DNA from 3 places in the Amycolatopsis sp. w19 genome. Region 1 is predicted to be linked to each of the others. Evidence: riboswitches for the same ligand, from Rfam matches in the RefSeq annotation. Region 1 holds a riboswitch; each other region holds the start of a gene.
What was found. A riboswitch is a leader RNA that binds a small molecule or an ion and turns the genes downstream of it on or off. The one in region 1 is predicted to bind cobalamin.
Positions count from the first base shown of each region.

Region 2: it holds a riboswitch for cobalamin, as region 1 does, so the genes downstream of both, metE (5-methyltetrahydropteroyltriglutamate--homocysteine S-methyltransferase) here and ACSMFO_RS20815 (peptidase) in region 1, are expected to answer to the same signal.
Region 3: it holds a riboswitch for cobalamin, as region 1 does, so the genes downstream of both, ACSMFO_RS33230 (ABC transporter substrate-binding protein) here and ACSMFO_RS20815 (peptidase) in region 1, are expected to answer to the same signal.

Region 1 is NZ_JBPQFM010000010.1:59,249-66,821, reverse strand. It holds gene ACSMFO_RS20820 (hypothetical protein) at 1-1,858, opposite strand, end outside; cobalamin riboswitch at 1,926-2,039, opposite strand; cobalamin riboswitch at 2,107-2,255, shown strand; gene ACSMFO_RS20815 (peptidase) at 2,288-3,295, shown strand; gene ACSMFO_RS20810 (LuxR C-terminal-related transcriptional regulator) at 3,538-5,904, opposite strand; gene ACSMFO_RS20805 (QsdR family transcriptional regulator) at 5,953-6,549, opposite strand; gene bdeA (bis(hydroxyethyl) terephthalate hydrolase) at 6,690-7,547, shown strand.
Region 2 is NZ_JBPQFM010000002.1:499,039-506,611, forward strand. It holds gene ACSMFO_RS06795 (ribonucleoside-diphosphate reductase subunit alpha) at 1-686, shown strand, start outside; gene ACSMFO_RS06800 (ribonucleotide-diphosphate reductase subunit beta) at 763-1,839, shown strand; cobalamin riboswitch at 1,922-2,144, shown strand; gene metE (5-methyltetrahydropteroyltriglutamate--homocysteine S-methyltransferase) at 2,244-4,517, shown strand; gene ACSMFO_RS06810 (cytochrome P450) at 4,656-6,101, shown strand; gene ACSMFO_RS06815 (putative bifunctional diguanylate cyclase/phosphodiesterase) at 6,336-7,573, shown strand, end outside.
Region 3 is NZ_JBPQFM010000023.1:27,895-35,467, forward strand. It holds gene ACSMFO_RS33225 (ABC transporter permease) at 1-431, opposite strand, end outside; gene ACSMFO_RS33230 (ABC transporter substrate-binding protein) at 433-1,941, opposite strand; cobalamin riboswitch at 2,022-2,176, opposite strand; gene ACSMFO_RS33235 (class I SAM-dependent methyltransferase) at 2,200-2,943, shown strand; gene ACSMFO_RS33240 (cation:proton antiporter) at 3,293-5,026, shown strand; gene ACSMFO_RS33245 (Prokaryotic metallothionein) at 5,239-5,445, opposite strand; gene ACSMFO_RS33250 (DMT family transporter) at 5,572-6,567, opposite strand; gene ACSMFO_RS33255 (LysR substrate-binding domain-containing protein) at 6,641-7,564, shown strand.

The DNA of each region.
Region 1 (7,573 bases):
AACCGCATTCCGCGGTGTCGAGGTGCTTCGGGAAGGTCCCGTCCGCGCATTGGCGGGAGAGGAGCAGTTCGACCGCGGGGCCGGGATCGGCGGCGGTGGCGAGGACCGCCCAAGCGTGCCGCTCGACCGTCCGATCGGCGTCGGCGAACGATCCGGTGTCGGTGAATTCCCCGTCGGTACCGCGCAGTTTCACCAGATCGGCACGCAACGGACCGGCGACGTCCGACTTCGCGAATTCGGCGACGAGCACGAGTTTCGCGAGCGGTTCGGCGTACGACGCCTGACCCTGTTCGTACGGCGCTCCGTGCGCGTAGGCCTGCACGGCTTCGGGCTTCAGCAGGAACTGCGAAGCGCGGGCGACCGCGTCCGGCTGCTGGTCCAACGCCCGCAAGGCCAGCACCACGTCGGCGGTGGCGTCGTAGTCGACGTAGGTCTTGCCGTCCTCGGTGACCTCGACGTGGTCGCCGCCGACGAGCCGGTTCGTCAGGTAGGCCCCGAGGCGGACGGCCGGGGTCGCGGTGACCGGAGCGGCGATCGCCGCGACCGTCGACACCCGGGCGCCGGTGGACGCCTTGGGCGTGATGGATTTCTTGGGCTCAGGAGCGGGCTTGTGCGGCTGCGTCACAGGAGCCGGGGTTTCCGGGACGCCGGTGGTCGGCGGCAGGACTTCGCCCTTCGCAAGCGGGTAGAAACCGACCTGCGACAACCCGAGCGAAGCCTGGGCACTCGCGCGGATCCAGGTGTCGAGGCCGCTGATGCCGGAGGAACGCGCCGCCTCGTAGGAAGCCGGGTCGTAGGCGATCGCGCCGAGTTCGCCCGCGAGCTTGTTCCCGGAGTCGGCCGCGGCGTTCGCCTGCGCGGATTTGAGGAACCGCACGCCCTTGTCCACCGCCGCGTTCGCGCCGCCTGCGTCGACGAGCGCTTGGACGATCAGGCCGGTGCTGTTGGTGTTCGGCGCCTCGGTGCCGACGCCGCCACCCCAGCCGCCGCCGGGCGTCTGGTTCGCCTTGAGCCAGGAGACGGTCTTGGCGATCGGGGCGTCGAGACCGGCCGCGCCCGCCTTCTTCGCGGCCAGCATCGCCGAGAGGGCGAGCCCGGTGGCGTCACCGTCGGTCGGGGAAAGGCCGAGCGGTTTACCCTCGTCGCAGGTCGAGACCTTGCGGCCGTCCGGAGTGACGTGGTCGCCGGTCTCCTTCGTCGGGATGTAGGAGAAGAGGACGCGGAAGTAGCCCTCGGAACACTGCTGGGTCAGCAGCCTGTCGATGGCGATCCGGTCGTTCTCTCCCGCCACGGCGAGCCCGATCACGCCGAGCGCCTGGCCGAACATGTTCGCGTTGTTGCTCACCGCGTCGGCGAGGGCGGGATCCTTGGAGTAGTCGCTGACCCGGCCCTTGTCGGGGCCCTTGCGCATGATGGCCGCATGGGTCTCTGCGACCAGGTCGTAGCCGTCGAAGGCCCGCGGATTCCGGCCGGACACCTGGGCGGCGACCATCGTCTTCGCCACGGCGCCGCCGACGATGATCTTGTCGTATCCCGCGCCGGGGGCGAGCCCGTCCCAGGTGAAGTAGTCGGTGGCGTGACCCTGGTCGTCGAGGAACTTCACGATCGGCTCGGCCCGCGCGCCTTCGCCCGCGGCGTACATCGCGAAGAGCGCGTCGAGCATCAGGCCGTGGTCGGGCAGTGAGCCGCCGCTGGGGTTGTCGAATGTGCCGTCCGGCTTCAGCTTCGTCGCGAGCCAGCGGGAATTCACCTTCGCCGCACCGGGATCGTTCGCCGCCGTCGCCGTCCCGCTGAGCGGTGCGGCGATCATGGTGACGATGACGGCGAACGCCGACGCGGCCAGGTACCCGCGGCGCATGACTCCTCCTTGCGGCATGGCGGAGGACAGCGCGGGACGCCGCAGTCACCCCTGTTTATCGCGACAGTGGTTCGTACGTCCGCCCGTTCGGTATCCCGGCTCGCCCTGCGAAGGGCCCACGGTTGCGCGACAGCGCCGGATTTCGACCGGCTTCCCCGTCACGGGCGGCGGTGTTCTGTTGTCGAGCCAGCCGAGGTTAACACCTGTTCACCTCCGGTAGGTACCACCGGCCAGTCGGTCGTGAGGATCACATGGGCACCCGGCGGTATCCCGCACCCGACCGGGGTGAGAGTCTTCAGGCGCGGTCGTGGGGGAAGTCCGGTGAGAGTCCGGCGCTGTCCCGCAACGGTGTGCCTTCCAGGCGAGCCCGGTCACCCACATCGCACGGTGTCACCGACTCCTGTCGTGGAAATGCGGGAAAGGGTTCTCATGAGACGTTTGGTTTTCGCTGTCGCCCTGCTGTGCGGCATCGGGCTGGTCGCCGCTCCGGCGGCGGCCGCGGCCACCCACGACAAGGCGGACGCCGCCGCCGGCTGGCTCGCCAGGCAGATGACCGACGGCGAACGGTTCGAGGCCGACTTCGGCGGCCAGAAGTTCCCCGATCAGGGCCTGACGATCGACGCGATCTTCGCGTTCGCCGCGGCCGGCGTGTCGGACACGAACGCGGGCAAGGCGATCGCCTGGCTCGCGAAGCCGGAGGTCACCACCGGCTACGTCGGGGGCGGCACCGAGGCCTATGCGGGCGCGCACGCCAAACTGATGCTCGCCGCGCAGATCCGGGGCAAGGACCTGGCGTCGTTCGGCGGCGTCGACTTGAAGGCGGGCCTGCTCTCGCTGCTCACGCCGTCCGGCCGGTTCTCCGACCGATCCGAGTACGGCGACTACTCCAACGCCCTCTCGCAGTCGCTCGCCCTCCTGGCGCTGGACCGCACCCCGGGCGGTGCCCCGGCGTCGGCCGTGACGTTCCTCGCGGGCACCCAGTGCGCGGACGGCGGTTTCCCGCAGAACTTCGGCGAAGCGACGTGCACGAGCGACGTCGACGCGACCGCGACGGTCGTGCAGGCCTTGCGCGCCGTCGGTGACCCCGTGAACGCCCGCGAGGGCACGTCGTGGCTGGTCACGAAGCAGCACGCGAACGGCGGCTTCGGCGTCGCCGCGAACGCGCCCAACGCCAACAGCACCGGCCTCGCCGCGGAAGCGCTGGCCGGTCATCGTCCCGCCGCCGCGGTCAAGGCGCGGGAATTCCTGCGGTCACTGCAGACCGGCTGCGCCGGCGCCGAGGCCGACCGCGGCGCGATCGCCTACGACGCCACCGGTCCGAACCCGACGACCGCCCCGCGCGCGACCGCGCAGGCGATCCTCGGCCTGGCCAGGGTTCCGCTGAGCGACCTGCACGGCGGTGGCCGCCCGCAAGCCCCGGTCCTCGCCTGCCCGTGAACCGTCCTGGATACCTACTTGTCCGGATTCCGTGAAGGCCTCCTTGAGGGACTCTGGGTCCCTCAAGGAGGCCTTCACGGCCTGGGCACACAGGTCACGGCGTGAGCGAAGGCGTGACTCGCGTGATCAGGGACGTGACTCGCGTGGCTGGAGGCCGCATTCGGGAGTTCCGCCTCCAATCACGTGAGTGGGGCCTCCGATCACGCGAGTTCCGGCTTCGATCACGTGAGTCACGGGCAGCGTCACTCGCCGGCGGCGACGCGGCGCGCGAGTTCCACGCGGGACCGCACCCCCAGTGCGGTGAAGATGTTCCGCAGGTGGTGGTCCACCGTCCGGTGGCTGATCACCAGCCGCCGCGCGATCTCCTTGTTCGTCTCCCCCGCCGCCACCAGCCGGGTGATGGCGTCCTGTTGCGGCGTGAGGCCGGCGAGCGATCGGTGCGGAGCGTCGACGGTCTCGCCCGCCGCGCGCAGCCCGGCCCTGGCCCGTTCGGCGAAGCGGGTCGCGCCGACGTTTTCGAAGCCGCGCAAGGCATCGCGGAACTGGTCGCGGGCGTCACGGGTCCGGCGATGCCGCCGCAGCAGGGTGGCGTACGCGAACCTGGTCCTGGCGAGTTCCACCGCGCCGCCCGCCCGCCGGTGCGCCTCGATGGCCGCCTGGAAATGTCGTTCCGCCACACCGGGATCCGACGCCATCAGCGCGTGACAACGGTGGCTCAACGCGAGCCAGCAGGGTTCCGCCCCGGCCAGCGTCCAGCGGTCGAACACCTCCAGCGCGGCACGGGCGCGTTCGGGTCGTCCGGCGTTGACGGCCGCCTCGACGAGTTGCGGTGTGGCCAGCACGCGGATCACCGGCTGGTCGCCGGAGACGCCCGAAGCGAGATCTTCGAGCCTGCTCAGCGCGTCGTCGGGCCGGTCCTCGGCCAGGTCCAGGCAGGCGTGCGCCCACGCGGCGACGGCGGCGGGCCTGCCGAGACCGCGTTCGGCGATGCCCTCGGCCGCCTCGTCCAGCTCCGGCGCGCGGTCGCCGAGGAGCGCGGCGGCCAACCCCAGCAGCGTCAGGTGTTCCATCCGCAGGTTGTGGGGCGCGCGCAGGCCGTCGCGGGACGCCGCCCGCGCACACGGGATCCGGTCGAGCGCGATGGCCGAAAGCGCGAGATAGACCAGCGCCCATGGCAGTTCCGCGTGGCGTTTGCCGAGCCGCGCGCGGCTCACCGCGGCCGCCGCGTACTCGTGCGCCTGTTCGGCGTGCCCGCGGGCGAAGGCCGCTTCGGCGGCCCAGACGGCTCCGGCGACGTCGGTGTCGGCCATCCCCTTGGCGACGGCTTCCTCCAGCGGGACGACGGCGTCGTCGTGCCGTCCGGCGTAGACCGACGTCAAACCCCGGAAATGCGCGAACGCCAGCCCTTCTCCGGCCGGGACCGTCCGTGCCAAAGCCCGGTAGCCACCCAGGTCGCCGCCGAGTCTCCGCGCCTCGCCCGCCAGCAGCAGCGCGGCGGCCGGATCGGGCAGCAGCCGCGCCGCCGTGCCGAGTTCGTGGGTGGCGACGGCGGGATCGCCGTCGCGCAGCTCGATCTCCCCGTGCAGCAACGCGACCGCGCCCGGTTCGGCGTCGGCTCTGGACAGCAGCAGCCGCGCCCACCCCGGTCTGCCCGCCTGCCAGGCCGCGTCCGCCGCCGCCAGCAGCCGGGCCGCCCGCACGCCCGGATCGGCGGTCAGCGCGGCGGCGCGTTCGAGATGCCGCGCCGCCGCAGCGTGATCCACAACGGGTGCCGCGGCGAGCGCGTCCGCGAGTGGTTCGGACGGCGTGGCGGTCGCCATCGCGCGATGCCAGAGCGCGTCCGGCCCCTCCTCGACCGAGGCCAGCCGTGCGTGCGCCGCCCGCCGGTCGGCCGGTGACGCCGCCGCGTACCAAGTCGCCTTCCGCGCGGAAAAGTCCATACAGGTGCCGAGAAAACGCAGACGCTCGTCGAGCGGCATCGCGTCGAGCTCGGCCGTGTACCGAGGCAGACGCTCCCGCAGGATCGGCGAAACCGGCTCCCGCCCGGCCGCCTGCGCGGACGTCAGCGACGCCGCCAGCGCGACCAGATCGGCTGGGTTCCCGTCACCCAGTTCGACCAGCTGCGGGCGTACCCCGGCGGGCACGCCACGGTCGCGCAGCACCTGATCGGCGGCGGATTCGCTCAACGGTGGCAGCTCGACGGAGTCGAACTCGTCCGACCCGGATCGCGACGCGAGCACCATCCCGACCGGCGCGCCCGCCAGGCGCCGGGCGGCGAAACCCAGCGCCGCCAAGGACTCCTGGTCGATCCAGTGCGCGTCGTCGACCCAGCAGATCGTCGGAGCCGAGACGGCGCCGAGCCGGTCTCGCGCTTCCGCGCCGCTGGAGACCGACGCGCCGAACATCCGCTGCAGGGCGCCGTACGGCAGCGTGCTTTCCGCCCGCAGGCCCCGCACCCCGACGAGCCGGACGCCGAGGGTGGCGCGCAGCTCGGCGAGCAGGGCCGACTTGCCCAGCCCCTCCATGCCGCGGATCAGCACGGCACGCCCGGCGGCCGAGCGCAGCCCGCCGAAGAGGTCGTCCCTGCCCCGCAACGGGTACACAGGCATCCGCGCCTCCTCGAGATCCCTCTCGATGAAACACCAGGCGCAAGTGTTTCACAAGGTCTTGCTCGGCACCCGTCCCTCCACCAGCGCTCCGAGCAGCGTCGACGCCGCGTCGAGATCGGGGGTCCGGGAGGCGAGGACGTCCGAATACAGGAACGCCTCCCCCAGCCGCACGATGGCGTAACAGAGGCTGTCCAGACCGACGCTGGGCTCGAAGCCGCCCGCGTCGACGTCGCGGCGCAGGAGCTCGACGTGCGCGGCGATCACCCTCGGCTGGACACGGCCGTCCGGGTCGGTGAGCAGCCTGATCGCCAGCACCGGCTCGTCGTCGAGGAAGCGGCGGAACCCCGCGCTCGCCGCCAGCACCGACCGGTACTCCCGCATGATCGCGAGACAGCGCAGTTCGCCGGCCGCGTTACGCACCACGTCGCCCTCTTCGCGCTCCCAGGTGCGCGCGGCGGCCGTCAGGGTGCGCTCGGACAGGTAGTAGAGGGCATCACCGAGCAGGTCTTCCCGGTTTCCGACGCGACGGAACAGGGTGCTGCGCGAGATGCCCAGATCCTGGGCGAAGGCGGAGGTGTCGACGCGGACGCCGCGATCGATCCACCGGGCCGCCGCGCGGACTATGTCCTCGGCTGAGGGATTCACGATCGCCGATCGTACGGGCGCCCGGCCCGGCGGGGGCGACCGCGGACCAAGACCGGCGATTTCACCGATGCAGGCGCCTCCGTCCGTTTGTCAGAGTCCATCACCACGGACTGTGTTCAACGGCGAACGGAGACGGCACCATGCGTAGTACGACCCGGATCCTTTGTGGACTGGCCACCGTCGCGGCACTCACTGTCGCCCCCACGGCCTACGCCGCCGAGAACCCCTACGAACGAGGACCGGACCCGACCGAAAGCAGCATCGAAGCCTCACGCGGCTCCTTCGCGGTGTCGCAGACCTCCGTGTCGAGCCTGGCCGTCACCGGCTTCGGCGGCGGAACCATCTACTACCCCACCAGCACCGCGCAGGGCACGTTCGGCGCGGTCGCCATCTCGCCGGGATTCACCGCGACACAGTCGAGTATCGCGTGGATCGGCCCGCGGCTGGCGTCGCAAGGCTTCGTCGTGTTCACGATCGACACCAACACCATCTACGACCAGCCCGACAGCCGCGGTGACCAGTTGCTGGCCGCACTCGACTACCTGACCCAGCGCAGCACCGTCCGCTCCCGCATCGACACCTCCCGGCTCGCCGTGGCCGGGCATTCGATGGGCGGCGGCGGTTCACTCGAAGCGGCGCAGGACCGGCCGTCGCTGCAGGCGGCGGTGCCGCTCGCGCCGTGGAACACGCAGAAGTCGTGGTCCTCGCTGAGGGTGCCGACGTTCATCATCGGCGGCGAGTCCGACACGGTCGCTCCGGTGGCCTCGCATTCGATCCCGTTCTACACCAGCATTCCCGCCTCGGCGGAGAAGGCGTACATGGAGCTGGACAACGCCAGTCACTTCTTCCCGAACACGGCGAACACGACCATGGCCAAGTACACGATCTCGTGGCTGAAGCGGTTCGTGGACAACGACACCCGCTACGAGCAGTTCCTCTGCCCCGCCCCGGACGACCGCGCGATCAGCGACTACCGGGACACGTGTCCGCACGCCTGAGTGTCCTCGGCCCCGGCGCGCCCGCG
Region 2 (7,573 bases), on a different contig from region 1:
GCGTCGGGCAGTCGATCGAGCCGCTGTTCCAGAACCTGTTCGTCAAGTCGAACATGTCCGGCGACTTCACCGTGGTGAACCCGCACCTGGTCCGCTCGCTCAAGGAGCGCGGGCTGTGGGACGAGGTCATGGTTTCGGACCTGAAGTACTTCGACGGCAGCCTCGGCCAGATCGACCGCGTGCCGGACGACCTGAAGGCGCTGTACGCGACCGCGTTCGAGATCGAGTCCAAGTGGCTGGTGGACGCGGGTTCGCGGCGCCAGAAGTGGATCGACCAGGCCCAGTCGCTGAACCTGTACATCGCGGCGCCCAGCGGCCGCAAGCTCGACGAGCTGTACCGCTACGCCTGGCACAAGGGCCTCAAGACCACGTACTACCTGCGGGCCCGGTCCGCGACGCACGTGGAGAAGAGCACCCTGCGCGGCACCGACGGCAAGCTGAACGCGGTCTCGGCCACCCCGGCCCCCGCCGCACCCGCTTCGCCGAAGCCCGCCGCCGCCCCGGCTCCCGCCGCCTCGCCCGCGCCGTCGGCTTCCGCCGCGGTTCCGGCCGTGCCGGTGACCGCTCCTGCCCCGGCCGCCAAGCCGGAGCCGAAGGAGATGCCGAAGGTCTCGGACGTCGACTTCGTCGCCACCGAAGGCGCCGCCTGCCGGATCGACGACCCCGACTGCGAAGCCTGCCAGTAAGACATCGTCGTGAGTGGCGATTCGGGTTCTGACCCGAATCGCCACTCACGACCCCCGACTCGTGAAGTGAGCTTTCATGACCACCTTTGACGCCTCCGCCGACGCCACGGGCCTCGGTGAGATCGAAGTCGGCGCCGCCCGCATCAACGTCGACGACAAGCGGATGATCAACGCCCGCGCCGACGTCAACCAGCTGCTGCCGATGAAGTACACCTGGGCGTGGGAGAAGTACCTCGCCGGCTGCAACAACCACTGGATGCCGACCGAGGTCGCCATGCAGGCCGACATCGCGCTGTGGAAGTCGCCCGACGGCCTCACCGAGGACGAGCGCACCATGCTCAAGCGCAACCTCGGCTTCTTCGCCACCGCGGAATCCCTGGTGGCCAACAACATCGTGCTCGCGGTGTACCGGCAGATCACCAACCCCGAATGCCGCCAGTACCTGCTGCGCCAGGCGTTCGAGGAGGCCGTGCACACGCACACCTTCCAGTACATCTGCGAAAGCCTCGGCCTGGTCGAGGGCGAGCTGTTCAACATGTACCGCGAGGTCCCGTCCATTTCGGACAAGGACGCGTGGGCGCTGAAGTACACGCAGAACCTGGAGAACCCGGACTTCGAGACCGGCACCCCGGAAGCCGACCAGAACTTCCTGCGTGACCTCGTCGCGTTCTACGTGATCTTCGAGGGCATGTGGTTCTACACCGGTTTCGCGCAGATCCTCTCGCTCGGCCGCCGGAACAAGATGATCGGCATCGCCGAGCAGTACCAGTACATCCTGCGCGACGAGTCGATCCACCTGAACTTCGGCATCGACTGCATCAACCAGATCAAGATCGAGAACCCGCACCTGTGGACCGAGGAGTTCCAGGCGGAGATCCGGACGATGCTGACCGAAGCGTGCGAACTCGAGGTCGCCTACGCCCGCGACACCATGCCGCGCGGCATGCTCGGGCTCTCGGCCGAGCTGATCGAGCAGTACATGCACTTCATCACCGACCGCCGGGCGCAGCAGATCGGCCTCGCGCCGATCTTCGGCGAGACCGAGAACCCGTTCCCGTGGATGTCGGAGGCGATGGACCTCAAGAAGGAGAAGAACTTCTTCGAGACCCGCGTCATCGAGTACCAGTCCGGTGGCGCCCTCGACTGGGACTGATCACCGACACGTAGTACATGAAGGCCCCCTTCCTTGCGCCTAGGTACAGGAAGGGGGCCTTCATGTACTTCTCCTTCGCGGTACGCTCCGGAGTGCTACTGGTTCGCCCGGCCTCCCAGGCCGGTCGAGGTAACAGGGAACCCGGTGCGAATCCGGGACTGCCCCGCAGCGGTATGTGGGAACGAAAGCCGTCACCGTGCGAGACACGGTAAAGCACTGGGACATGGCGCCCCGGGAAGCGACGGCCGGTAGGAGCGAGCGAGTCGCCCACGAGTCCGAAGACCTGCCCGTGGTACGCGCGCCGACGGCGTGCGTGAGTCCGGGCCTCGTGGGATGGGCACGACCGAACGGCGGTCACTCCTGCGCGCCCCGGGCTCCGACGACAAGCTCGCGAGGAGAGAGCTGTGACCGAAATCGGCACGACAGTGCTGGGCTACCCCCGGATCGGACCGGACCGGGAACTCAAGCGTTCACTCGAACGCTACTGGGCGGGCAGGATCGGCGAGGCCGAACTGCTCGGCACCGGCCGCGCACTGCGCACCCGCGCCTGGCGGGAACTCAAGGACGCGGGACTGGATTCCGTCCCCTCCAACACGTTCTCCCATTACGACCAGGTGCTCGACACCACCGAGCTGTTCGGAGCGCTGCCGGAGCGCTTCACCACGCTCGGCCTCTCGCCGCTCGACACCTACTTCGCCGCCGCGCGCGGGGTGCAGGACGCGCCGGCGATGGAGATGACGAAGTGGTTCGACACGAACTACCACTACATCGTCCCCGAACTCGGCCCGGACACGACGTTCTCGCTCACCGGCACCAAACCGCTGGACGAGTACCGCGAAGCCCGCGCGATCGGCGTCGAGACCCGGCCGGTGCTGGTGGGCCCGGTGACGTTCCTGCTGCTCGCGAAACCGGCCGAGACGGCTCCGGAAGGCTTCCGCCCGCTGGAGCTGCTCGACAACCTTCTCGACGCCTACGTCGAACTACTGCGCCGTCTGCACGACGAAGGCGTCGAGTGGGTCCAGTTCGACGAGCCCGCCTTCGCCGCGGATCGCAGCGAACGGGAACTCAACGCGCTCATCCGCGCCTACCACCGGCTCGCGAAGGAGACCGCGCGGCCGAAGATCCTGGTCGCCGGATACTTCGGCGGGCTCGGACGCGGACTCGGCGTGCTCGCCCGTTCCCCGATCGACGCCATCGCCGTCGATCTCGTGTCCGATGAGTCCTTTGTGGACGCCGTCGCCGCCGAGCCCGCCTTACGGGACAAGGAGGTCTTGGCCGGTGTCGTGGACGGGCGCAACGTCTGGCGCACGGATCCGACCCGCGCGCTCAGCCGGGCGGCGACGGTGCTGGGCACCGCGAAGTCGGTCAGCGTGTCGACGTCCTGTTCGCTGCTGCACGTGCCCTACGACGTCGAACGAGAGGACGGGCTTCACCCGCGGCTGAAGGGCTGGCTCGCTTTCGCCAGGCAGAAGGTCGACGAGGTCGTCCTGCTCGGGCGTGCGTTGAAGGAAGAGGGCGTCGACCTCTCCGCCGCCCGCGCCGCGGCCACGGATCGCGCGACGGCGGCCGACCTGGCCGACAGCGGGGTCCGCGCCCGGCTGGAGGCGCTGCGGCCGGAGGACACCGTCCGCTCCCCCTATGCCCGGCGGGCGGCGGCTCAGCAGGCCGCGTTGAAGCTGCCGCCGTTGCCGAGCACGACGATCGGCTCGTTCCCGCAGACCACCGACGTCCGCAAGGCGCGGGCCGCGCACAAGGCGGGTTCGCTGGACGACGCGGGCTACGAAGCCGCGATGAAGGCGGAGATCGAGCGTGTCGTCCGGCTGCAGGAGGACCTCGGCCTCGACGTGCTGGTGCACGGTGAGCCCGAGCGCAACGACATGGTGCAGTACTTCGCCGAGCGGCTGGCCGGGTTCGCGGCCACCGACTTCGGCTGGGTGCAGTCCTACGGTTCGCGCTGCGTCCGGCCGCCGATCTTGTACGGCGACGTCTCGCGTCCGGAGCCGATGACCGTCGAGTGGGCTCGCTACGCGCAGGGTCTGACCGGCAAACCCGTCAAGGGCATGCTGACCGGACCGGTGACGATCCTGGCGTGGTCGTTCGTCCGCGACGATCAGCCGCTGGGCGAGACCGCCCGTCAGGTGGCGCTGGCCATCCGCGACGAGGTGCACGACCTGCAGGAGGCGGGCATCCGCGTCATCCAGGTGGACGAGCCGGCGTTGCGGGAGCTGCTCCCGCTGCGCGCGGCGGCGCACGAGGCGTACTTCGCGTGGGCGGTTTCTTCGTTCCGGCTGGCGACTTCCGGGATCGACGACGCCACGCAGATCCACACACATATGTGCTATTCGGAATTCGGTGAGGTGGTCAAGGCGATCGACGCGCTCGACGCCGACGTCACCAGCATCGAGGCCGCGCGGTCGAAGATGGAGGTCGTCACCGATCTCGGCGCGGCGGGCTTCGGCCGCGGCGTCGGGCCGGGTGTCTACGACATCCACTCGCCGCGTGTCCCCGGCGTGGACGAGGTCAGCGGCCTGCTGCGGACCGCCGTCGGCGCCGTGCCCGCCGAGCGGATCTGGGTCAACCCGGACTGCGGCCTGAAGACCCGCGGCTACGCGGAGGTCGAACCGGCCCTGCGGAACCTGGTCGCGGCCGCCCACACGGTCCGCTCCGAACTGGCCTGACCGGTCCGTGAAGGCCTCCTTCCCTACCCTCAAGGTAGTGAAGGAGGCCTTCACGGAACTTCCATCGAGGTATTGTCAAGGCGTCAATAAGGGTGCGATGGTGGAGCGGTAACCGGTCTCAGCGGGGAGATGGTCACCATGGCGAACGCCGTCGAAAAGGTCACCGGGGCGCTGCGCGAGCGGGTTCCGCCGCTCACTTCGATCCCCCTGCCGCGTTCGGTCGACCAGCGCTGGCTCGGCGCGACCTGGCCGGTCCGCGAACTCGCGCCCGCCCCGCCGGGTCTCAAACCCGTCCTCGGCGACGAGGGCCCGCCGGTCATCGGGCACGCGCTGGACTTCATGCGTTTCGGCATCGAGTTCGGCCTCAAACGCTACGAGACCTACGGACCGGTGTCGTGGATGGGCGCGTTCGGGCGCCGCATCGTCGCGCTCACCGGCCCGGAGGCCACCCAGATCGCGTTGGTGAACAAGGACAAGGCCTTCTCCCAGGAAGGCTGGAAGTTCTTCATCGAGCAGTTCTTCGACCGCGGCCTGATGCTGCTCGACTTCGGCGAGCACCATCTGCACCGCCGGATCATGCAGGCGGCCTTCACCCGGCAGCGGCTCACCGGTTACGTCGACCAGATGGGCCCGGCCCTGCGCGACGGTATCGCCGCGTGGGCCGACCGGCCGAACCCGCGGATCTACTGGTCCCTCAAGCAACTCACGCTCGACGTCGCGACCCGTGTGTTCATGGGCATGAGTTCCGGCGACGACGCGGCCGCGATCAACCGCGCGTTCGTGAATTCCGTGCGCGCGGGCACGGCCATCGTGCGGTTCCCCGTCCCCGGTGGCCGCTGGGCGGCGGGACTGCACGGCCGCAAGGTCCTCGAACGCCACTTTTCGGCGAACCTGCCCGCGAAACGGGCGAGCGACGGCGACGACCTCTTCACCGCGTTGTGCCACGCCACCACCGAGGACGGCGACCGCTTCACCGACGCCGACGTCGTCAACCACATGATCTTCCTGATGATGGCCGCGCACGACACGTCGACGATCACCAGCGCCGCCGCCGTCTACCACCTCGCCAAGCACCCGGAGTGGCAGGAACGCGCGCGCCGGGAGTCGCTCGCGCTCGGCGACGACGTACCCGACATCGAAGCGCTGGAGACCCTGACGACGCTGGACCTGGTGATCAAGGAAGCCCTGCGCCTGGTGGCCCCGGTTCCTTCCCTGACCAGGAAAACCGTTAAGGACACCGAGGTTCTCGGGCATTTCATTCCCGAAGGGACACTCGTCGGGATTTCCCCGACCGTCAACCATTTCTCCCCGGAGCACTGGACGGATCCGATGCGGTTCGACCCGGACCGCTTCGGCGAGGACCGCCGCGAGGACAAGTCGCATCGCTACGCGTGGATGCCGTTCGGCGGCGGGGCGCACAAATGCATCGGCCTGCATTTCGGGACGTTCGAGGTGAAGGCGCTGCTGCACGAGATGCTGCGGGCGTATCGCTGGTCGGTCCCGGAGGGCTACACCGCGCGCTGGGACTACGTGTCGCTGCCCGTGCCGGCGGACGGCCTGCCGATCCACCTGACGCCTCGGTGAACCCATGTCCACGATCGAGCACTCTTGGTAACTTCCGGTCACCACTCGTGTAGCAGCGATCACCCTTTCAGCCGGTAGACACCCCGGATCGCGCATGGTGCCGTGGCACTACACCCGGTCGGCTCATACCTAGTGTGGGTCCGTGGGCTCGGGCACCCGGTCTGAGCTGGCCATCAACCGCGCATGAAGAGGTGAAGTGTGCCCGAACCTGGTTCCGCGCCAGGGTTGGTGGACGTGGCCCGGAGATGGGCCGAGACGCTCGCTGACACTAAAGGAGTATCGCTTCCCAAGGAGCAACTCGAACGGTTCCTGCTCGGCGTCGCCCAGGACGCCGTCCGTGCCGAGCCCGAGCATCAGCCGGCGCTGCTGCGCTTCTCCAAGCTCTACTCCGCCTCTCCCATCGGGATCGCCCTCGCCGACGCCAACGGCACCATCGTGGAGGCGAATGCCGCGCTCGGCCGTCTCCTCGGCTGTCGTCCCGCCTCGCTTCGCGGCCGGGAGATCCCCGACCTCGGCTCCGCCGAACACGACGTCGCCCGCCTGCGGAACGCGCTCACGCAGCTCATGACGCACGGCCGGCCGACCCAGCAGGAACGCCTGCTGCTGACCCACAGCGAGGAAGGCCCGCTCTGGGGCGACGTGACCCTGACCGACCTCCCCGGTGACCGGCCCGGTACGACCTATCCGGTGCTGATGGTCGCCGACGCCAACGAGATCCACCTGCTGCAGGAACAACTGCGGCACCAGAACGTGCACGACGTGCTGACCGGCCTGCCCAACGCCACCGCGTTCGGCAACGCCCTCGAAACCGCGCTCGCCGGTTCCGGCGGCGAGCAGGTCGCCCTCGTCTATCTCGACATCGACGGCTTCAAGGTGATCAACGACGGGCTCGGCGCCGGCATCGGTGACCAGGTGCTGCGCGGGGTCGCGACGAAGCTCAGGTCCGTGTTCGCCGGCAGGCACGAGGGTTCCGTCGCCCGGCTGTCCGGCGACGGGTTCGCCGTCCTGCTGCGCGGCGATTTCACGCCGCCGCAGGTGATCGCCCTGGTCGAGCAGGCGCTGGAGGAACTCGCCGAGCCGATCTACCTCGGCGGGCACGGGATCGGGGTCAGCGCGAGCGCGGGCATCGTCGTCCGCCCGGTCGCCGACGGCGGCTCCGAAGACCTGTTGCGGGCCGCGGAAATCGCCCTGCACCGTGCCAAGGAGGCGGGCAAGGCGCAGTGGATGCTGTTCGACCCGGAGCTCGACGCGCGTGACCGTGGCCGCTACCAGCTCGGCGCGGTCATCGCGGGCGCGCTGGAGAACGGCGAATTCTCGCTGATCTATCAGCCGACGGTGAAGCTCGCGAATCCCGACCAGCTGGCGGCCGTCAACGCCGGGCTGCGCTGGAGCCACCCGGAGAAGGGCGAACTGGACTCCGACGAGTTCTATCCGCTGGCACAGATCACCGGGATGACCATCCCGCTCGGCCG
Region 3 (7,573 bases), on a different contig from region 1:
TCGGGGATCGAATGCAGGAACAGCGTGACCGCGGTGAGCACGCGGTCGATCCGCGATCCTTCGCGCAGCCCGCAGACCACCCCGACGACCAGCGCGAGCGGAACGAGCACGAGCAGCGTCACCCCGGCGAGCGCCGCGGTGGCGGCGAAACGGCGGACGATCTCGTCGGCCACCGGGGCGCCGGTCACGAGCGACCGGCCGAGATCGCCGGTGACCAGCCCCGAAAGCCAGTTCCCGAACCGGTCGAGCAGCGGCTGGTCGAGCCCGAGCTGATGGCGGACGGTCGCCACCTGCTCGTCGGTGGCCTGTTCGCCGAGCACGACCGAGGCCGCGTCGCCCGGCAGCAACGCGGTCACGGCGAACGTCGCGACCAGCACGAACATCGCCTGCACCATGGCGAAACCCAGCCGTCGTACGACGTGACCCCGCACGTCAGGACAGCCGGGCGCGGTCGAACCGAGCCCAATCGAAGGTGTTCGGCGGCGCGGTCACCACCCCGGAAACCCGTTTCGACACGGCGATCGTCCAGGTGCTGAACCCCCAGGCGAGCAGACCGCCGGTTTCGTGGACGATCCGTTGCGCGTCGCCGAACAGCGCCAGCCTGGCGCGTTCGTCCGCGGTGGCCGTGGCGCGATCCAGCAGCGCGTCGAACTCCGGCGAGCCGAAGCCGTTCACGTTGTTCGAGCCGCGCGTGCGGAAGCGCTGGTTGAGGAACGTCGGGACGGGCAGGGTGGCCGTGCGGGTGAGCGCGGCGACGCCCTTGGTCTTGACCTCGCTGAAATAGGTGCTCGACGCGCGGGTGTTCAGGGTGGCGGCGAGCCCGATCTCCTTGAGCTGCTGGGAAATCAGCGTGGCCGCGGTGGCGAAACCCGGGTCGACGTCGCTGGTCTCGACAGCGAAGGCCAGCCCTTCCGCGCCCGCCTCGCGGACGAGCGACCGGGCCAGGTCCACATCGCGGCGGCGTTGGGGGATGTCCGCGGCATACCCGCGAAGTCCCTTGCCGAACAGGTCGTTGCCGATCTCCCCGCGTCCGGCCAGCGCGACGCGGTTCAACGCCTCTCTGTCCACTCCGGACAGTACGGCGTGCACCAGCCTCGGGTCGGAGAACGGGGGTTGCGTCAGGCGCAGCATCATGCCCTGCATCGTCGTTCCCTTGGCTTCGAGCAGTGACACGCGTCCGTCGCCCGCCAGCCGCGCCGCGGTTCCGGCCGCGAGGTCGTGGGCGTAGTCGACCTGCCCGGACAGCAACGCGTTGACGCGCGCGGTTTCTTCGTTGACCGGCACGAATTCCAGCTCGTCGATACTCGGCGCGCCGTCCCAATGCGACTCGTTCTTGCGGAACACCGCCGCGTCGCCGGGGGTGAACGAGACGAAACGGAACGGCCCCGAGCCGACCGGCGCGGTGAAGTCCGTCGTCCCGGCGGGCACGATCTCCGCGCCGGGAGCGCCCCAGCCCGACGGGAATTCGAAGTCGGGCGCGGTCAGCGTCAGCTCGATTTCGGTGGGGGACACCGCTTTGCTGCGGGCGAAGTCCACCTTCGCGAAGTATTGCCGCGACGAGGAAGCCAGCGCGGGGTCGGCGATCCGCCGGAAGCTGTAGAGCACGTCGTCCGCGGTGACCGGACGACCGTCGTGGAAGGCCGCCTGCCGCAGCCGGATCCGCCAGCGCGTGCCGGCGACGTCGCTTTCCCAGGACTCGGCCAGCCGCGGTCGCAAGGAGGTGTCGGCGTTGTAGGCGACCAGCGTGTCGAAGAGCGCCTTGGCCCGCGCCTGGTCGACGAAGAGCGAAACCTGGGACGGGTCGAGGGTTTCCTTCGACCCGCCCGCGGCGAACGCCACTCGCAACCGGCCCGTGTCCGCCGGCGCGGTCCCGCAGGCGGCCAACGGCGTGAGCGCGGCCAGCGCGAGCAGTCTCCGACGGGTGAGCGGATGACGCGTCATAGGGACCTCCGGGACGTCGAGCACTGTCCCGGGCGCGCGACCGCACGTGAACGGGACCCCGCTCCGCACTCCACGACAGTTGGGGTTGGCGGTGTCCGGCGGGCAGTCCGGCTCACGGCTCGGCGGCCGATCACGGTTGCGGGTCAGCGCCGGATTCACACCGGCTTCCCCCGACGGGCACCTTCTTACGTTGTGGCGCACACGGTAACCCATGACCGGCGTGTGCTACACAGGATCAAGATCACGAAGGGGAGGCCGGTGGACGAGAAGCTCGCGGCGGACTGGGTCCGCCGGTGGGACGTGCAGCAGGAACGCTATGTCGCCGACCGTGAAGAACGTTTCACCGTGGTGATCGACGTCGTCGAACACGTCTGCCGCGACGTCGCCGAGCCGCTGGTGCTGGACCTAGGCTGCGGCCCCGGCTCGCTGACCACCAGGCTCGCCCGGCGGTTACCGCACGCACGGATCGTCGGCCTCGACGACGACCCGTTCCTGCTCGCCCTCGCCCGCGCGACCCGGCCGGAGCGGAGCGACATCGAGTACGTCCGGGCCGATCTCGCCGAGAGCGGCCGGCTGAAGTGGCGGCCGGTCGACGCGGCGGTCTCGACGACCGCGTTGCACTGGCTGCGCCCCGAGCGGCTCGCCGAGGTCTACCGTGACCTCGCCGTCGCGCTGAGGGCGGGCGGAGCGCTCGTGAACGGCGACCACCTCTACGACGAGCAACCGGCCATCCGCGAGCTCGCCGAAGTCGTCAAGGAGCGCCGCGCGGCCCGTGCCGGGGTCCACGCCAACGAGGACTGGAAGACCTGGTGGGCGGCGGTGGCCGCGGATCCCGCGCTGAGGGAGCGCTTCACGGCCGAAGAGTTGCGCGGCATCTCGACCGGCTACGGCAACCGGCTCAGCCCGCAGGAGCACACCAGGCTGCTCCGGGCGGCGGGCTTCGCGGAGGTGGCCCCGGTGTGGCAGTCCGGCGACGACTACGTCCTGGCGGCGCTGCGCTGAAGGGCTCCGGATGTTGTGAAAGTGGCTTTCGCAACCTTCAACGTTGCGAAAGTGGCTTTCGCAACACCTGCTCGGACTCTGCCACCCATGAGGACCGCAGGCCGGGGTGAAGGGGACTTTCCGCTCGTGCGATGAGGGGAAGGTCCCCTTCACCCTGTCGGTCGCCACCGAAACGCTCTTTGCCACTCACGACGCGTTCGGCGGCCTCGGTACCTGGGCGGCTTCGCGCACCGCAGGCGAGGTGGCTTTCGCGACACACCGCACTGACCGGCTCCGACTTGCGGGTCCGCTGACCTCGTGTCCAATGGACACGGCAAGCCACTGACCGGCGAGAGGACACGTGAACCCGGTGAACCTGACCCTCGTCGTCGTCCTCGGTGTCGTCAGCATCGTCCTGGTGGCCGCGTTCTCCGAACGGCTCAACGTGGCCGCTCCGCTGAGCCTCGTGGTGGCCGGTATCGGCCTGAGCTTCCTGCCCGGCGTCCCGCATCCCGAGGTCGAACCGGAGCTGATCCTCGCCGGAGTACTCCCGCCGCTGCTGTATTCGGCGGCGGTGAACATGCCGGTGGTCGATTTCCGGCGGAACATCCGGCCGATCACCGGTCTCGCGGTGCTGCTCGTGGTGGGGACGACCCTGGGCGCGGGCTGGCTGTTCCACGAGCTGATCCCGGACATCGGCTGGCCCGCCGCGTTCGCGCTCGGCGCGGTCATCAGCCCCACCGACGCCGTCGCCGCGACCTCCGTGGGACGGCGGCTCGGCCTCCCGCCCCGGCTGCTGACCGTGCTCGAAGGCGAAGGACTGGTCAACGACGCCTCCGCGCTCGTCCTGCTGCGGTCGGCCGTCGCCGCGGTCGCCGGGTCGGTGTCCGTCTGGGGCATCGTGGGAGAGTTCGTCTTCGCGGTCGTCGTGGCGGTCGGGATCGGATTGCTCGTCGGGATCGTCAACGTCCGGGTGCGCGCGTTGCTGGGCAACGCCGTGCTCAACACCGCGATCTCCTTCGTGGTCCCCTTCATCGCGTTCCTGCCCGCCGAAGAGGCCGGAGCCTCTGGCGTGCTCGCGGTCGTCGTCGCCGGCCTCGTGACCGGTCACCTCGCCCCGCGGCATCTGCGCGCGACGGATCGGCTCGCCGAGGCCGTCAACTGGCGCACCGCGGCCTTCCTGCTGGAAAGCGCGATGTTCCTGCTCATGGGACTCAGCGTCAAAACCCTCATCGACGAGGTGCACGACGACGGTTCGAGCGTGTGGCGCGCGCTCGGCATCGGGCTGGCCGCGTCGGCGCTCGTCATCGTCGCGCGCATCGTCTTCGTCGGGCCCTTGGTCGGCGGCCTGTACCGCGAGCAGCGGAAGGCCGCTCGGTTCAAGCCCCGGCTGGAAACGACGCAGGCGGTGCTGCGGGGCGACGAGTCGAATCCCGCCGTCACCGAACGGCTGGACAAGGCGTCACCGAGGCGGGTGGCGCATTTCCGGAAACGGCTCGACCGGGCCGCCGCCGACGTCGAGTTCCGGCTCACCGAGACCTTGGGCTGGCGCGGTGGGGTGGTGCTCGGCTGGGCGGGGATGCGCGGCGCGATCACCCTCGCGGCGGCGCAGACCCTTCCGCAGGACACGCCGGACCGCGCCCTGCTGGTCCTGATCGCCTACGTGGTGGCGACCACGACGCTGCTGGTCCAGGGAATGACGTTGCCCGCGGTCATCCGCGCGGCGCGCGTGCCGCCGGAGGACCCGGGCCGGTTGCGGCGCGAGTACGTCCGGCTCACGACCGAACTGGCCGACGCGGCGACGTCCCTTTTGGACGATCCCGGCCTGGAGGATCCCGGCAACGGGCCCTTCGGTGACCGGGTCGTGGACCGGGTGCGCTCGGACGTACGCGTCCCGCCCGCGTCACCGGGCGACCGCCCGGCCCCGGAACAGATCGAGCAGTACCTGCGGTTGCGCCTGCGGGTCCTGACCGAACAGTCCGAACGTCTCCAGCACGCCCGGTCGAGCGGCGCGTACAGCTCCGAGGCGCTGAGCCGGGCCCAGACCGCCCTCGACGTCGAGATGGCCAGGCTCGAACAGCTGGCGGACCGGCCGATCTCCTGACCGGATCACGCGTGCTCAAGGACGGATCTCGCGTGCTTGAACACCGAACTCGGAGATCCGTCTCCAATCACGCGAGTCCGGTTTCCGAGCACGCGAGTCACGCCTAGGGCGGCGGACGGGGTCGCGCGGACGAGGCGCTTCCGGTGGCCGTGCTGGCCGAAGGCGCGGACATCGTCCCGTCAGGCGCGGTTCTTCGGTTCGCGGTCTGACGATCAGGACGTCGCGACGGCGTCGCGTGCCTTGTCTCCTCCGGCGACCGAGCTCTCCCTGGCGCAGTGCGCGCAGCAGAAGAAGCGATCCTCGACCTGGATGCCGTGTCCGACCACGCGGCAGCCGCAGTGCTCGCAGATCGGCGCCAGTTGGTGGATCGCGCATTCGAAGGAGTCGAAGGTGTGCTTCGCTCCGTCGACGGTGTGGATCTCGAACGTCTTTTAGTAGTCGTTTCCGCAGACTTCGCAGTTCGTCATGGTGGAGGGCTACCCGGCGTATGGCGCCGGCAACCGTAGGGGAGCGGGCTGCGGCTGATCCGCAGGTCATTTGTGTATCTACGTCGAACCTTGATCGTGCCGGTCACGCCCCGGGCGGACGACCGAGTGGGGAAGATCCTGGACGTTGGACGGCCGGAATCTTCCCCGCTCGCCCAAAGACACACGTTCCCGCCGCGGAGTCCGGCTCACCGCCCAAACACTGACGACGACCAGCAGACATCCGGCCAGCTGCGTGATGGTCGGCCGCTCGTGCAGGGCGATGACACCGAACACGACGGCCAGAACCGGGTGCAGCAACAGAAGTGAGGCACTCACCTGAGGCGCCAGCTGGGAAAGCGCTCCCGCGATGAGGAGCCAGGCGAGCACCTGCCCGACCAATGCGAGCGCGATCAGCCACAGCCACGCGGCCAGGTCGAGGTCCAGGTCGATCCCCGTCCACACACTGCCGACCACGACCGCCGCGGCACACGCCGCCGTCGTGGAAGCGCACACCGGGAACACGACATGGCCTTGCCCGCCGCCCTGTCGCATGAAGAACAGATACCCCGCGTAGGCGATGCCCGCGATGGTGCCGAACACGATGCCGCCGACCGGGTCCGTCCCCGGCTCGGCCTGGCCGATCACGCCGGCCGCCATGGTCACGCCGATCAGCATGACCGGTATGAGCGCGAGGAACCGCCTGGACGGGGCCGATCCGTGGAACAACCAGGTGAGCAGCGGGAACACCACCACCTGAATGGTGAGCAGCACCGTGGAGATGGACGCGCCGACGTCCTCGATGCTGGCCACCCAGAACACGTAGTCGATGCCGAGCAGCATCCCCGCCGCCAGGTCGAACCGCATCAGCCGCCACGGCCGCGGCCCGATCCGCCGCCATTCCCGGATCGACAGCGGGACCAGCACCGTCAGCGCGATGGCGCAGCGCAGGAACGCGGTGGTCCCCGGACTCGCACCGGACAGTTTGGCGAACCCGGCCGACACCGAAGTGCACGCCGCGCCCCCGGTGATGCGCAGCGCGGCCGTGCGGTGCCGATCGGGTGCCCGAACACTCATGGCGATCACTATGCCGAGTCCGGTCGCATAGCAAAAGTGAATGTTCCTACGGTGAAATCGGTAGCATTGCTTCATGAATCTGGGTCGGCTGCAAGCGCTCGCGTCGGTCGCGAAGTACGGGTCCGTCGCCCGCGCCGCGGAAGTCCTGCACGTCACGCCGTCCGGGGTGTCGCAGCAGCTGAACAAACTGGAGAAGGAGACCGGACACCCGCTGCTCGAACCCGCGGGGCGCGGCATCCGGCTCACTCGCGCGGGCCAGGTGCTGGGCGAGCACGCGGTGCGAGTGCTCGCCCAGGTCGCCGCGGCCGAAGCCGATCTCGCCGCGCTGGATCGGGAGGTGGCCGGCCCCCTCCGGATCGGGGCCGTCGGCAGCGCGATCCGGGAGCTGCTGCCGGACGTGCTGGCCGAACTGGTCGCCGACCGGCCACGGCTCACGGTGTCCCTGCGCGACGGTGAGGTGGTGGATCTGCTTCCCCGGCTGCTCACCGACGAGCTCACCGTGCTGCTGATGGAGAGCTGGGAGGCCCGGCCGCCGCTCCTGCCCGCGGGGGTCGCCGTACGCACGCTCGTCCGGGAACCGGCCGAGGTCGCCCTCGCCGCGGATCATCCGCTCGCCGGCCGGTCCGTCGTCGACCTGGCCGACCTCGCCGGACAGACCTGGACCTGCTGCCCGGCGGGCACGGAAGCCCACGTGGCGCTCACGCAGACCATGCGCGGACTCGGCGCCGAGCCGGACATCCGGTTCGCCGTCGCCGAGTACCCCACACAGCTCGCGCTGGTCGCCGCGGGCCTCACCGTCGCGCTCGTTCCCAAGATGGCCCAGCGGCCGACCCCGGACGGCATCCGGTTCGTCCGCACTCGCCCGGTGCTGCACCGGGAAATCCGCGTCGCCTGGCGGACCGACGACCAGGGCCCGCCGATCCGCGCCCTGCTGGCCGCGCTGGTCTCGCGTCAAGAAGCGGTGAACGCGACAGCAAATGGGTACCCCTCCCAGTAGCGGAGGTGA